Regions from separate parts of the Pseudidiomarina sp. genome, predicted to be linked through region 1. Evidence: predicted binding sites of a transcription regulator. Region 1 holds the regulator's gene; the other holds the start of a gene.
The links. The regulator LexA, encoded in region 1, represses DNA repair genes until DNA is damaged. The targets are predictions, from matches to a motif close to TACTGTATNNNNATACAGTA.

Region 1 (7,122 bases):
GAGAAAATGGCACCCGTAACGAGCACATAATGGAAGTGCGCGACCACGAAGTAGGTGTCGTGATACTGGAAGTCAACTGGGGTAATTGCAAGCATCAACCCAGAAAAACCGCCAATTGTGAACAAAATCACGAACGCCAAGGCAAACAACATAGGGGTTTCAAAACTAATTGAACCGCGCCACATGGTGGCTACCCAGTTAAATACTTTCACCCCTGTTGGCACCGAGATCAGCATGGTGGCATACATAAAGAATATCTCTGCTGCCACTGGCATACCGGTGGTAAACATGTGGTGTGCCCAAACGATAAAGCTTAAACCAGCAATGGCCGCCGTGGCGTAAACCATCGACGAATAACCAAACAGCCGTTTACGGGAAAACGCCGGAATAATCGCCGAGATGATACCGAAGGACGGCAAAATCATAATGTAAACTTCGGGGTGCCCGAAGAACCAGAAAATATGCTGGAACAATACGGGGTCACCACCACCTGCTGCGTCAAAGAAGCTGGTGCCGAAGTATTTATCCGTTAGCACCATGGTTACGGCGCCGGCCAATACAGGCATTACAGCGATGAGCAGGAAGGCTGTGATAAACCATGTCCACACAAACAGCGGCATTTTCATGTAGGTCATGCCAGGTGCACGCATGTTCATAATGGTCACAATCACGTTAATTGCGCCCATAATCGACGAAATACCCATGATGTGAACCGAGAACACGAACAGTGCCGTGGAGTCACTACTGTAGGTGGTTGAAAGTGGCGCATAGAACGTCCAGCCAAACGCTGGGCCGCCACCTTCCATGAACAACGACGCCAGTAGGATTGCAAACGCAAACGGTAGAATCCAGAAGCTCCAGTTATTCATCCGCGGTAGTGCCATATCTGGCGCACCAATCATCATCGGTACCATCCAGTTCGCCAAGCCGGTGAAAGCTGGCATAACTGCACCGAATACCATAATGAGGCCGTGAACAGTGGTCATTTGGTTGAAGAAATGCGGTTCAACCAATTGCAAACCTGGTTGGAATAGTTCGGCCCGAATAACCATCGCCATTGAACCGCCAACCAAAAACATAATAAAACTAAACCAAAGGTACATCGAACCGATGTCCTTGTGGTTTGTCGTGAATAACCAACGGGTAATACCCGATGGCGCGTGGTGGTGATGGTCGTTATGATCCATCTCGCCAGCAACTGTGCTCATATCGGGTCTCCCTTACTGATTCAAAAATTCGTTTACATCAGCGGCCTGAATCAGGTCGCCAGTGTCATTGCCCCAAGCATTACGCTCATAGGTAATAACAGCCGCCAGCTCGCGCAAACTTAGCTGATTGCTAAATGCTTGCATGGCTGTACCTGCTTTACCGTTGACAACGATATTAATGTGGCCCGCCTGGTCGTTCAAGACCATTTCGGTGCCTTTCAAGCTTGGGAATACGCCAGGAATACCTTCACCGCTAGGTTGGTGACATGCAGCACAGCTACCCAAATACACGCGCTCGCCTAACTCCATGAGTTCGTCTTTGCTCATCGACATAGACAGCAAGCGTTGTTCTTCTTCAGCTGCTTGTTTTGCAATGGCTTCTTGTTCGCTTATCCATGCTTGATATTCCGCTGGCTCTTTGGCGATAACAACAACCGGCATGAAGCCGTGGTCTTTACCGCAAAGTTCAGCACATTGGCCGCGATAAATTCCTGGCTCATCAACCTTGGTCCAAGCTTCGTTGATGAAGCCTGGGTTCGCATCTTTTTTCACGGCGAAATCTGGAACCCACCATGAGTGGATAACATCATCTGACGTAACCAAGAAACGAACTTTGGTATCTGTTGGAATAACCAATGGACGGTCAACTTCAAGCAGGTAGTTTTCACCTTTTTCGAGACGGTTGTTAATTTGGTCTTGGCGTGTGGCCAGTAGACTAAAGAACTCAACGTCATGTTCGAAGTACTTGTAGTGCCATTTCCATTGTGACCCGGTAACCAGCACAGTGACTTCAGCTTCGGACGCGTCCTCCATGGCAAATAGCGTCTTGGTCGCTGGAATCGCCATACCGACTAGAATCAGGAATGGGATAATGGTCCAAAGTATCTCTACCTTAACGCTTTCATGAAACGTCGCAGGCTTATGGCCTTTGGACTTGCGGTGGACAATCATGGAAACAAACATGACTCCGAAAACGATAATACCTATCACACAGCAAATATAAAAAATCGTCATGTGAAGGTCGTAAACGCGTTGACTGATCTCGGTAACACCTTGAGTCAGGTTCAACTGCGATTGCGCACTAGCAGCAAATGGAATACTTGCTATTAGCGCAGTGATGAGTCTAATGCTCACGCGAAATCTCCTCTCATTCTTCCGACGCGGGTCTGCCGCGAATACACCGAAGTGCGAGCCTGAAGAACAACGAGGGGAGCAGAAAAAGGAACAGCTTTTCAAATGAAAATCTTTTTCCCACTAACCCTTTGTTGTTATGTATCAAATTTTATTTTTATTTATTGTGTTAGCAGTTAATGCGCATTCAAAATACCATTTTCTGGTGAAAAAGAAACCGCCTATTCGAAGAATTTTTACATCTAAGTATAAAAAAAGGGCTGCAACTGCAGCCCTAACTGACAACCTTCACAAGCAGGTTTAGTGGAGAGGGGTGAGTGAAGGTAAATCATTAAACACGAAACTGTGCGTTTGGCTAACCTTGCTAGCCATTTTTAATCGTTGTTGCATACGCGGTGATAATTCACCGAGCCAACTTAATACAAGGCTACTGGTTCCGGCCAAAAGGGCTTGTTCAGTTGCCCATTCACGTTCATCTTGACTGCGCCCGTGAACCCAGCGAATCCGTGAACGGCTAATACCCGCACTGACCAATTGTTCAATAAGGTCACGACGCGCGCCAATCACGGTAATCCACTGATTTGTACGCAATGACAGGGCGTGCAACCGCGGCAAAATATCATCTAGATTATTGGTGGTTGTTTCCAGTGCAGGAACGGCTGACCATACATCAAAACCGATGTCGTTAAATTGTTTCGTGAATTCGTTTCTCATAACCATGCTCCATTTCGAATGACGCCAACAGCCAAACCTTCGATGGTGAAGTACTGATGGGTAAGGTCGACTTGAATGGGGGAAAACTCTTCGTTCTCCGGGTGCAATAAAATGATGTTGCCGCGTCGCTCAAAACGTTTAACTGTTACGTCATCTTCAACGCGCGCTACAATGATTTGGCCATTACGTGCTTCTTGAGTTTTATGAACTGCGAGCAGGTCGCCGTCAAGAATCCCGATATCTTTCATACTCATGCCGTTTACGCGAAGTAAAAAGTCTGCATGTGGCTTAAATAAATTTTGGTCAACTTGGTAGTGACTTTCGATATGCTCCTGCGCCAAAATAGGCTCACCGGCGGCAACGCGGCCGATTAAAGGAAGCCCTTCTGGTAGCTCTTCAACGTCTACTCCAATTAAGCGGAGACCGCGCGACATGCCCGGCATCATTTCGATTACACCCTTTTTAGCGAGCGCTTTGAGATGCTCTTCGGCAGAATTAGCCGACTTAAAGCCTAATCGCTGCGCAATTTCAGCGCGGGTAGGCGGCATGCCAGTCGCATCGATATTGTCTTTGATAAGGGTCAAAATTTCTTGCTGTCTCGGTGTTAATGGACGCATCTGAATACCTGTTTATCTATACAGTGATACTGTGAGTATATACAGGTGTTTTGGTTTCGCAACTTTTTTGTTCAAAAATTTTTCAGTCAGACAATTTTTATCATTAGTGGTATGCTTTATACGTCTGTAATTAGTGGGGATATTCGATGAGTCTAAGAGGCTTTTGGCGCGCGATTATGTACTGGCCAGTGCGTTGGTTAACGCGTTTCGAAATTATTTTGGATGACACTGCCCAGCAAGTGGTCGGTGACAACAATGTTGTGTATGTAATGCGTTCCACGTCAACCACCGACATGTTGGTGGCACAGCGGGCGTTGAAACAAGCTGGATTACCGGACCCGACTGATGAACTAATTATTAATGGTCAGCAGTTAGCCCGCGTCATGTTTCTTGATCAGACTGATCACGGTTCCGCCCGAAAGGCCATCGCAGACTTTGAAAAGCTGATTGCAGCGCATCAAAAAGACAGCCAGTTGAACATTAAGGTTGTACCTATCGGGTTATTTTGGGGGCGCAAGCCCGGACAAGAGCCACGCCAGGGGCATACCATGGTGTCCGATATTGATAACCCCGGCCATTGGCGCAAGTTCTGGCTGGTGATGTTTTCCGGGCGGCATATTTTGCTGCGCGCCAGTTTACCTGTGCAATTGCGAGAAATGGCTGAACAACGCGGCTCCACGCAAGATCTTGCGCATAAGTTAGCGCGCGTTGCGCGGGTGCATTTCGTCCGCTTAAGGCACGCAATTGCCGGGCCTAAAATGACGGAACGTGCGGTGGTTATTCAAGACCTGCTCGACACGCCCGCGTTACAGCAAGCCATTGCAGATGAAGCACGCAGTAAAAAAATAACTGAGCAGCAGGCGCGCAAAGTAGCGGAAAAGTATCTGCACGAGATTGCAGCGAGTTACAGCGATACCTTGGTTCGTTTGCTGGACCGGTTCATGTCATGGTGCTGGAGTCGCATTTATAACGGTATTCATGTTGAAGGTGGCGAACGTATCCGCGAGCTGGCTGAAACGGGCCACGAAATTGTTTATGTCCCCTGCCACCGTTCGCACATGGACTACTTGCTATTAAGTTATGTAATTTACAAAGAAGGTCTGGTTCCACCGCATATTGCTGCGGGTGTGAATCTGGACTTTTTCCCGGCCGGCCCCCTATTCCGACGCGGTGGCGCATTCTTCATTCGCCGCAGCTTTCGCGGCAACAAACTGTACTCCACGGTGTTTCGCGAATACCTTAACCGGCTATTCCAAAAAGGTTACCCGGTTGAATACTTTACTGAAGGTGGGCGTAGCCGAACGGGTCGTTTGTTGGCACCCAAAACCGGTATGATTGCGATGACCGTTCAGGGAATGTTGCGCGGTCAGCAGCGTCCGATGTCGCTCGTTCCGGTTTACCTTGGCTACGAACATGTCATGGAAGTGGGTACTTACTTAAAAGAACTAAAAGGTAAATCAAAAGAAAAAGAGTCGGTCTGGAAGGTGATAGGCAGCTTGCGTCACTTACGTAACTTTGGCCAAGGCTATGTGAGCTTTGGCGAGCCGATTAACCTCGGTGAAGCACTGGAAAAACTTCAGCCGAATTGGCGTGAGTCAATTACTACTGGCGCAGAAGAGCCAGAACGCCCGAAATGGTTAACGCCAACCGTTAATTTATTGGCTGATGAAATTATGTGTCGAATCAATAATTCAGCGGCATTAAACAGCGTGAACTTAACTGCGTTAGCTATTCTGAGTTCTGAACAGCATGCATTAACACGCGAAGAGCTGGTCAGTCAGCTAAACCTTTACACTCAAATTTTAGGCGAAGTGCCGTATAGCAAAGACGCATATGTGCCCGAGGAAGACGGCGAGGCACTGTGGCAGCTGGCTAAAAAACATGACAAATTCATCGTCGAGTCAGACGGTATCGGTGAGCTGATTCGCCTTGATGGCACCAACGCGATTGCGATGACCTACTACCGTAACAATATTATGCACATGGTTATTGTGCCGGCGCTTTTGGCGGCCTTTGCGTTGGGGCATAAGCGTTTTAGCGGTGAACAGGCAAGCCAGTTGTTGGCCCAGTTGCACCCGCTGTTGCGCAGTGAGTTATTCATCAGCCATTCTCAGGCGGATATGAAATTGTGGGTCAGTGCATTGTTGGAACAGTATGTGCAATGTGGCTTGCTTAGCGAGCCTGAACCTGGCGAGTTTATGGTTGCTAAGCGAGACTCGCAAGCATACTCGCAGCTTGTTTTATTAGCCCGAAGCGCGGGTGAAACGGCACAGCGTTATGCAATTGTTTTAGAGTTACTGCAAAAAGCCCAACCGATTTCTCGTAGTGAGCTTGAGCAAAATTCCGTGCAGCTAGCAGAGCGCCTTAGTGCGGTTCACGGCGTGAATGCGCCTGAGTTTTTTGATAAGAAAGTGCTCAGCGCACTCATAGGGACGCTGAAATCCGAGGGGTACTTCACCATGTCTGACTCGGGTGAAATGGTGGCAGACCATCGCGTTGGTGAGCTCAGCGATGCGGTTGATTTGTTGCTGGAACCAGCCGTGCTGCAGACCATTAGGCAGTCGGTTCAGCAATTAGTGAGTGCGGCGCGTTAAGGCAAGCCGGGCGCTAAAACCAATAATGCGCAGCAACAGCAAGGGTGAGTACCCAGCCTACGTTGTTGTTGTGCAAAAAGGCTTGAAAGCAGCGCTGTGGTTCGCGATACCAGATAAGGTAATGCTGCCATAAGAATAACAGTACAATAACGCCCAATCCTGCCCAATAGGGCCAGCTAAATAGCAACAAATACCCAAGCCAACCCAACAGCGCAATCGTAATCAATTGCAGTACCGCAATGGCGAAGGTGTCGTGCCCTGCGAATAAAATGGCGGTGGACTTCACCCCAATTTTCAAGTCATCCGCGCGATCAGCCATTGCATACTCAGTGTCATAAGCCACAGTCCACGCAATATTGGCGAAAAACAGCACCCAAGCTACCAGCGGCAAGCCTTGATCGAGCGCCGTAAAGGGCATCAAAATACCGAAACTGAACGCTATGCCGAGTATTACTTGCGGTAACTGCGTAAAGCGTTTACTAAACGGATACAAGGTAGCAACAGCTGCTGCCGCGAAGCTCAATAAAATGGTGGCTTGGTTAAATTGCAGCACAATTATAAACGCCAGCAACAACAACACAGCAAATAGCGCTAGCGCATGCCAAGGCTTCAGTTCGCCCGTTGCCAATGGCCGTAATTTAGTACGTGCCACATGCCCGTCAATGTTGCGATCGGCATAGTCGTTAATCACGCAACCGGCTGAACGCATCACAAAAACCCCGAGCATAAACAACACCACAGTGCGCAGCGGTGGGTTACCGTTACCAGCAATCAATAAGGCAACCAAAGTCGGCCAGCCAAGAAGCAAGCTACCGATGGGGCGATCAGCACGCATTAAACGCCAGCATGCGCTAATAA
Region 2 (7,122 bases), on a different contig from region 1:
AGTGGTCTTAAAGTGGAGCGTGATCATGAATGGATTGACGTGGCACCCATTCCTGGTGCGCTGGTTGTTAATATAGGTGAACTCTTAGAGCTCGCTTCCAATGGGTTATTGAAAGCGACAAATCATAAAGTTGAGAGCCCCATAGACGGCGTTGAACGGTATTCGATAGCGTTTTTCATGGCTGCGCAACTGTCAGCTACAGTGCCGGTACTGGCTTTGCCACCTGAACTTAAAGCAAAAGCTTCAGGGCCAACAACCGATCCAAATAATCCATTACTGACCGACGTTGGCAATAACGTTCTAAAAGGACGCTTGCGCTCACACACGCATGTAACCCGTAAGCATTACTGCGATGAGTCAGTGCGACACCTGATGGCAAAAAGCTTCGCTTACGCGGCAACAACCGAAATTTGTGGCGATTGCCGCGCTTAGTTTGCGCACTCAGATGACTCTCACAAGCGCCGGATTCGGCGCGCATCGCGAATAACTTCGTAAGAAGAAATAACCGCAACCGCAATCAAAATTGTATTAATGCCATACTGGGCAACGTTTATTCCCCAATCGCCGAGAGTTGGCAAAGACTCGACTTGTAGCACTTTAGTTTGCATCAAAATAAGTGAAACAACTAAAAATGCCGCATTCACACCTATATTCAGCCATAACATGCTGGCGCTCCACAACCGCACACGAAGTTGCCACAGGCTGTGTACTACCGCCACAACAATCACCGGCGTGAACCACCGTAAAATTTCCAGTGCGTCGGCAGAGAATAAGGAATTACTGTCGCTTCGCCACAGTGGATACCATATGAGTAAAATCAAAAAAAGCAGGGTGGCTAAGTCAGTGAAAATGTTGTCTAAGCCGATATGTTGCCAGCTTTTGCTGGCAGTCGGCAGTTTCTCTGGACTCCAGCGGCACGTGCGAGGTTTATTTCCGTTGGTTTGACTGCGAGACATGACAGCAAACGAAATAGTGATGGCACTAAACGCGAAAAAGGCACTATTGATAAAGTCGCTCGCAATAGCCAGAACAAAGCGAATTATGCCCATGCTATTCCCACCTAACCAGTTGCTGGTTACTTCTATGACGGAGATAACAAAGAGCACACCAAGCACCATATATAAGGTACTTGCGTAGAGTCGCATTAATGAAGTAGCAATGAGTGGCTTGGGTGGGTAATACGTTATAGCAACGTCTCGCGGGTGCCCCATAGAAAGGAGCAAACTGGACACATCACTATCATTGAACTGACCTTGTTGCGCTTCGAGGGCCTCTATTTGATCAAGGATATTGGCCTTTAATTCGCGGCCTATATCATCGCGTTTATCTTCAGGAAGCTCGCGCTGTACTGCTGCTATATAGCGTTCTACCATATCCATTAGTTTTGCTCCTTATCGTTGTTACCGGTTAGCAAGGGGGTAACAGCACCATTTAATGTCTGCCACTCTTGAATGAGTTGCTCAAGTAATTCAGCACCAAGTTCCGATAATTGATAGTAGCGGCGTTCGCGGCCGTCACCTTGTTGCCATTCACTATCAAGTAAGCCTTGATCAGCCAGTCGGCGAATAAGCGGGTAAAGCGTGCCTTCGTCAATGTCGACACCTGCTTCGTGCAGTTGTTTGCGCAAGGAGTAGCCGTAGTGCGGTGTCTTTAACGATGCGAGTACCGCCAAAACTAACACGCCACGCCTCAGTTCAAGCTTCAGTTTATCCAGTTGTGCTGTTGTCATGTGGAATCCTAATAAGTACTGTGTACTACATACTGTATATAACACAGTAAAGTATACTAGGTGACGCATAGTAAAAATGCAAGTACGTTTAAAAATATAAAATGGGTGCATGTGATCTACTCAAATAATCCTTAAGTAATATGCTTATGCTTTAAGAAGTCTTTCTATACCAACACATGTTGGAGGAGTTCACATGAAAAAGGTTACAGGTCTATTGTTGGCATTGTGCACAAGCGCCCTTTGCTTTCAGACAGCATCAGCACAGGAAGAAAATGCAGCTTTGGTGCCTTTGCCGTCGCTTGATGATTTTACCAAGGGTCAAGATGGCTGGGCCGTTGGATTAGGCTTGGGTGTTGAATACGAGTCTGCCTATGAAGGTTCGGATGAGTTCGGCTTAGAAGCCCAACCTGCTGGCGCAGTGCAGTGGCGTAGAGGGGATGACATCTTTTTCTTTGCCGGTGAGGCGTTGGGGTGGCGCGGACTTCGTTCTGACACCTGGCTATTAGAAGCCATCGTGGGCTTCGAAGAAGGGCGTGAAGAAAGCGATTCCGATGACGGTCGGTTGGACGGACTCGGCGCCACAGATGAAGGGGTTGAGTTCGCCTTCCAAGCGCGTCGGGCTTTCGATGCTGACTGGCGTTATTGGTTGGATGGCCGCGTTGTAGCCGGTGAAAACGGAAATCTTGGTATTTTTGGCGTGGGTCGTCGCTTCGGCGAGCAGATCGACGGGTCTGGTTCTGAGCTTTCTGTCGTTGCGGTTTTTCACGACAGCGATCTTGCCAATACTGACTTTGGCATCGACGCAGCACAAGCAACTGCATCGGGTCTGGATGAAACCAACCTAGACGGAGGTTTCCGTTCAATTGGTGTGCATTACAATTACCGTAATTATATCAATGATAATTGGCAGGTTTTCGTCGAGGCGCTCTATGAGCGATACAGTAACGATATTTCGGACAGCCCAATAGCTCGCAATAATTATGAAGCCGAAGTCGGCGTTGGGTTCATTTACATATTCTAGACAGCGATGAGCCCCGTATGCCAGTGGCGCGGGGCTGATTGCGGTTTGGTCGGTTGAAACTACGTTTAATTAAAGCGGCCACACGATAAGAAGCAGAGGCATCGAAACGGCAACCACGAGCACTTGGATGGGTAGGCCCAACTTCCAGTAGTCGCCGAATCGGAATCCACCAGGCCCTAATATCAGCGTATTGTTCTGATGCCCAATTGGCGTTAAAAACGCACACGAAGCGCCGATGGCAACGGCCATCAGAAATGAATCCGGGTTTACGTTGAGTACGGATGAAATACTGATTGCTATGGGGCACATCACCGCTGCGGTGGCGGCATTGTTCATTAAATCGGACAAGAACATCGTCACCAACAAAATAGCAAGCAATCCAATGATGGCGTTGCCCTGGGCAACGCTATCGACCAGGAATGTGGCTATAAGCGCAGCGGTTCCCGTTGATTCCATGGCCCCGGCAACAGGTATCAATGCGCCCAAGAGAACAATGACCGGCCAATCGACCGCTTCGTACACTTTGCGTAGCGACACCGTTCCCAATGCCATCGAGGCGAGTACACCAAGAGCAAACGACACCGCGGCTGGAAGCCACCCAAGCGCGGCGACAGCGATAGCGCCCAACATGATTGAACTAGCTTGCCAAATCTTGGCTTTGCTTGGAATGCGAAGCTCGCGTTGTGCCAACGGTACGCAGCCGTTGTCTGCGGCGAACTCCGCAATAGCCTCAGGTGGGCCTTGCATCAGCAGCAAATCACCAGATTGAAAGTTGATGGCACGCAGCCGCTTCATTGAACGCTTACCCTCGCGTGAAAATGCGAGCAAATTAATGCCATATCGCGTGCGCAGTAGGATGTCTTTCGCAGAGTGGCCTACGAGTCGAGAGCTCGGTTGAACGACTAACTCTAAAAGAACAATTTCGCTTTGTTTGCTCTCTTCGCTGTCGTCGTCTTCGTCGGTTTTTGTTTCATCGTTCGAGTCAGTTTCTTCTTCTTGGTCTTCGACTGACTCTTCCAGCTTAAGCCCCAGTATGGATAATACATCCTTGAGCGCATCGGCTTCTGCTTCCAGCATTAATATGTCGCCAGCATGAACGCGACGCCCTGGGTTTGCGGCAATGATTTTCACTTCGTGCTGCACAATCCCAATTATCTGTGCATCGACATCTTTCAATTCAGCCTCAATCTCATGCAACGATAAGCCGTCAGACTTGCTCCCTTCGTCAACTCGAACCTCGGTGATGTACGCACCTGACTCAAAGCCTTCGACTCCCGCTTGCTTGCGTGCAGGTACCAATCGCCAGCCAATGACAGCGGTAAAAATCACGCCCGCTGCGGCAACGGCAACGCCAATAGGCGTGAAGTCAAACATACCGAAACTACCTAGGCCTGCTTCGGCTCGAAAGCCTGACACAATGATATTAGGTGGTGTTCCCACCAGCGTTGTCATACCACCTAAAATGGTACCGAAAGCGAGGGGCATCAATACTTGGCCTGGGGTGAGCTCAAGTCGTTTCGAAACATGCACAGCAACTGGCATTAACAACGCCATAGCGCCAACATTATTCATAAAGCCCGAGAGCAGGGCACCTAAGCCAATCAACGCACTGATGCTTAGGGTCGTACCTGCATTAGCGGGCAAAGCGACTCGTGTTAAAGCGTCAACCGCGCCTGAGTTTTGTAGGCCTTGACTCAATATGAGTACACAGGCTACGGTTATGACAGCTGGGTGGCCAAAGCCGCTGAATGCAGCAGAACCATCAACAAGCCCCGCAATAACGCAGGCTAAAAGTGCCGCCAACGCAACCATGTCGTGCCGCCAGCGACCTATCAAGAACATCACCACGGTTGCCACAAGAATTGCGAGAATAAGCCACTGATCTAGAGTCATAAGTCGGTAACCGCCTTGATTTCAAGTTGCCACCACACTGAGAGGAAGCCCTGCGTTTTAATAACAGCTTAATATCATTTAGCCGGCACGTCCGCAGGTTTCGAGGTTTTTTTCTTCGCCGGTTTTTTTGCGCCTAAGGCAATTAATACATGTTCGCGTTCGCGCGCTAGAAAAACGGCAAGGTCTTCAAGCATTTTTTCATCGGTGATTGTTTCGCTACGCTCGAGCAGGGGAAGCAGCCCATCGACCATGTCCAACATCTTGTCGTGGGCATCGGCCTCAGCTTTCGTGGTAAATGTCATCTTTTCCTCTCCGTCTCGCACAACAACGTATTGAGTTACTACCGCCATAGTTCATCCTTATGGATAGTTAAAAAACACTGTATATTTATACAGTTACAGGTGAGCTGTTGCAACCTTTTATTTGTAAAGGACACAAGTTGGTCGTACTAGCTGAGCACCTGTAAGCCAAGCTGAATGCGTCGCTATAACTTAAATCGTGCATAAAGAGGATTATGGTCAGAAACTTTATTTGTATCGATCGCTGAGGTTCCTTGCAGTGACAGGTCGCGGTAGAAGATGAAGTCGAGAGGGTGCTGCCGGTAGGTTTTAATATGATGAGGGTCGACCATAATAGCTTGTCGTAGACCCACGCTGCGACAAAATTGCAGCAATCGCAACCGGCGTTGACGGCTCCACACGTTAAAATCACCAGCCACAATAAGCGGTCCTTGGTGCCCTAATATCTCTTCTTTGATGAACTCTATTTCTTGAGAAAATTGGTTCACACGAACGAAGTTCATCGCATGAACATTGACAACTAATAATGAGCCACCTTCTGCTAACGCGTGATACGAGAGCATGTAACTTTTGTGTGTTGCGAACATGCCTTCGCGCTTTCTGCTCAGTCGAGTTTGAGCTTCTGTAAAAGCATACTGGCTTGCGGTGAGTACACCATAAACAGAGCGACGTGTTTGCATATTTGGAGCAATAGCATAAGACCATTGCGGTAGTAGCCAGTTATTTTTCGGTGTCAGCTTTGCCTCTTGAAGCAACAAAAATAGACAGGGGTAGCTTGCTAAAATGCCAGCCAAAACACGTTGAAAATCTGATGTTTCGGTAAGTTTCTGAGTATTCCAACACAACACACCAAATTCTTCGCCATGATGAATTGGTTGCTCGTGTATGAACTGCTGAGGAATCACGATTTTTGGTTTAAGCACAGCTCCGACTCCGGTAAAGGTCAGCGACGACATAACGCCGTGCTGAATAAGCAAAGCGATCATGTCATGTGGTTTTTCATCGTAAAATTCCTTAGTTTTAGTTTAAAAGAAATTCTACGAGTGAGCTGTATTATTTTTCGGGGTAGTTACACCTGAGTTTTACATATTGCAGGGTTATGAGTTTTAAGGTAAACCTATAAAATAATCGAATAAAAAGCGACACAGGACTTATTTTTGAACTTACGCAAGCGCACTATCGCTGGAATACTGTCATTATTTGGGCTCGGACTCCTTATTGTTATATACCTTACGAGTTCCGTTGTTACGCTCCTTGACGATAGATTAAAAAGTGAAAGAGTAGAGGAGTTGAATAGTCAATTTCTGCTTGCTAAGTCTAATTTAGAATCAAGTTTGTTTCGTGATGTGTTTTTGGTCGATAGCCTTGCTACAGTTTTTAACATTGACCCTAAGAGTGCGGCAGAAAACTTCGACGAAATCGGTAACAGATTACTGCAAAAATCAAAGCATGTTCGCAGCATAGGCATGGGGCCAAACGATGTGCTGGTTCATGTTATTCCTTTTGAAGGCAACGAGAAGGCCATAGGCCTCGACTTCCGAACAGTTCCCGAACAATACAAAACTGTAATTGCCGCTCGAGAAAGGGGGGATATATATCTTGCAGGGCCCGTCGATCTTGTGCAAGGTGGGCGAGGACTTATTGCTCGAATCCCGGTCTTTAACGATTATCCGGTTAATTTAGACTACTGGGGCACGGTTAGCGTTGTTATTGATTATGAGCAACTGATTAATGACGCAGGATTGTTCAGAATTGAGAACACCAAAATTGCTATACGTGGCATCAATGGTACTGGTAAATCCGGTCAAACTTTTGAAGGGGACGAAGCATTATTTAATGTGGCCGATTACAGCGGGAAACTTTTAATCCCGAATGGCGAGTGGTGGATTGCGGTTGAATTTTTTCCGATACTTGAGAAGAATCAAACCCTATTTCTTGCATTGGTACGTTGGGGGAGCCTACTTGTCTATGTACTGCTATTTGGCCTAGTCACGTTACTGTGGGCATATTATCTCGCTGAACGACAACGAGCAAATGCTGATTCGTTGACCCATCTTGTCAACCGTAGGTTTACTGTAGACTATCTAAACCGAAGATTTGCAGATAAAAATCCAAAAGACGACTTTTTTGTCGTTGCAATCGATCTCAATTATTTTAAAGAGATCAATGATAATCTAGGT

Region 2: a site for LexA is predicted at 5,021-5,040, ahead of ACN0UN_RS06430 (YebG family protein). Genes of this name have one in related genera too.

Annotation. Positions count from the first base shown of each region.
Region 1 covers NZ_JBLWWR010000007.1:49,132-56,253, reverse strand. Annotated here, with positions in the region: gene ctaD (cytochrome c oxidase subunit I) at 1-1,208, opposite strand, end outside; gene coxB (cytochrome c oxidase subunit II) at 1,221-2,336, opposite strand; gene ACN0UN_RS07460 (SOS-response cell division inhibitor) at 2,640-3,053, opposite strand; gene lexA (transcriptional repressor LexA) at 3,050-3,670, opposite strand; gene plsB (glycerol-3-phosphate 1-O-acyltransferase PlsB) at 3,817-6,264, shown strand; gene ubiA (4-hydroxybenzoate octaprenyltransferase) at 6,278-7,122, opposite strand, start outside.
Region 2 covers NZ_JBLWWR010000006.1:1,642-8,763, reverse strand. Annotated here, with positions in the region: gene ACN0UN_RS06455 (isopenicillin N synthase family dioxygenase) at 1-432, shown strand, start outside; gene ACN0UN_RS06450 (hypothetical protein) at 453-1,379, opposite strand; gene ACN0UN_RS06445 (PadR family transcriptional regulator) at 1,379-1,729, opposite strand; gene ACN0UN_RS06440 (MipA/OmpV family protein) at 1,923-2,750, shown strand; gene ACN0UN_RS06435 (SLC13 family permease) at 2,820-4,643, opposite strand; gene ACN0UN_RS06430 (YebG family protein) at 4,718-4,993, opposite strand; gene ACN0UN_RS06425 (endonuclease/exonuclease/phosphatase family protein) at 5,128-5,928, opposite strand; gene ACN0UN_RS06420 (diguanylate cyclase domain-containing protein) at 6,232-7,122, shown strand, end outside.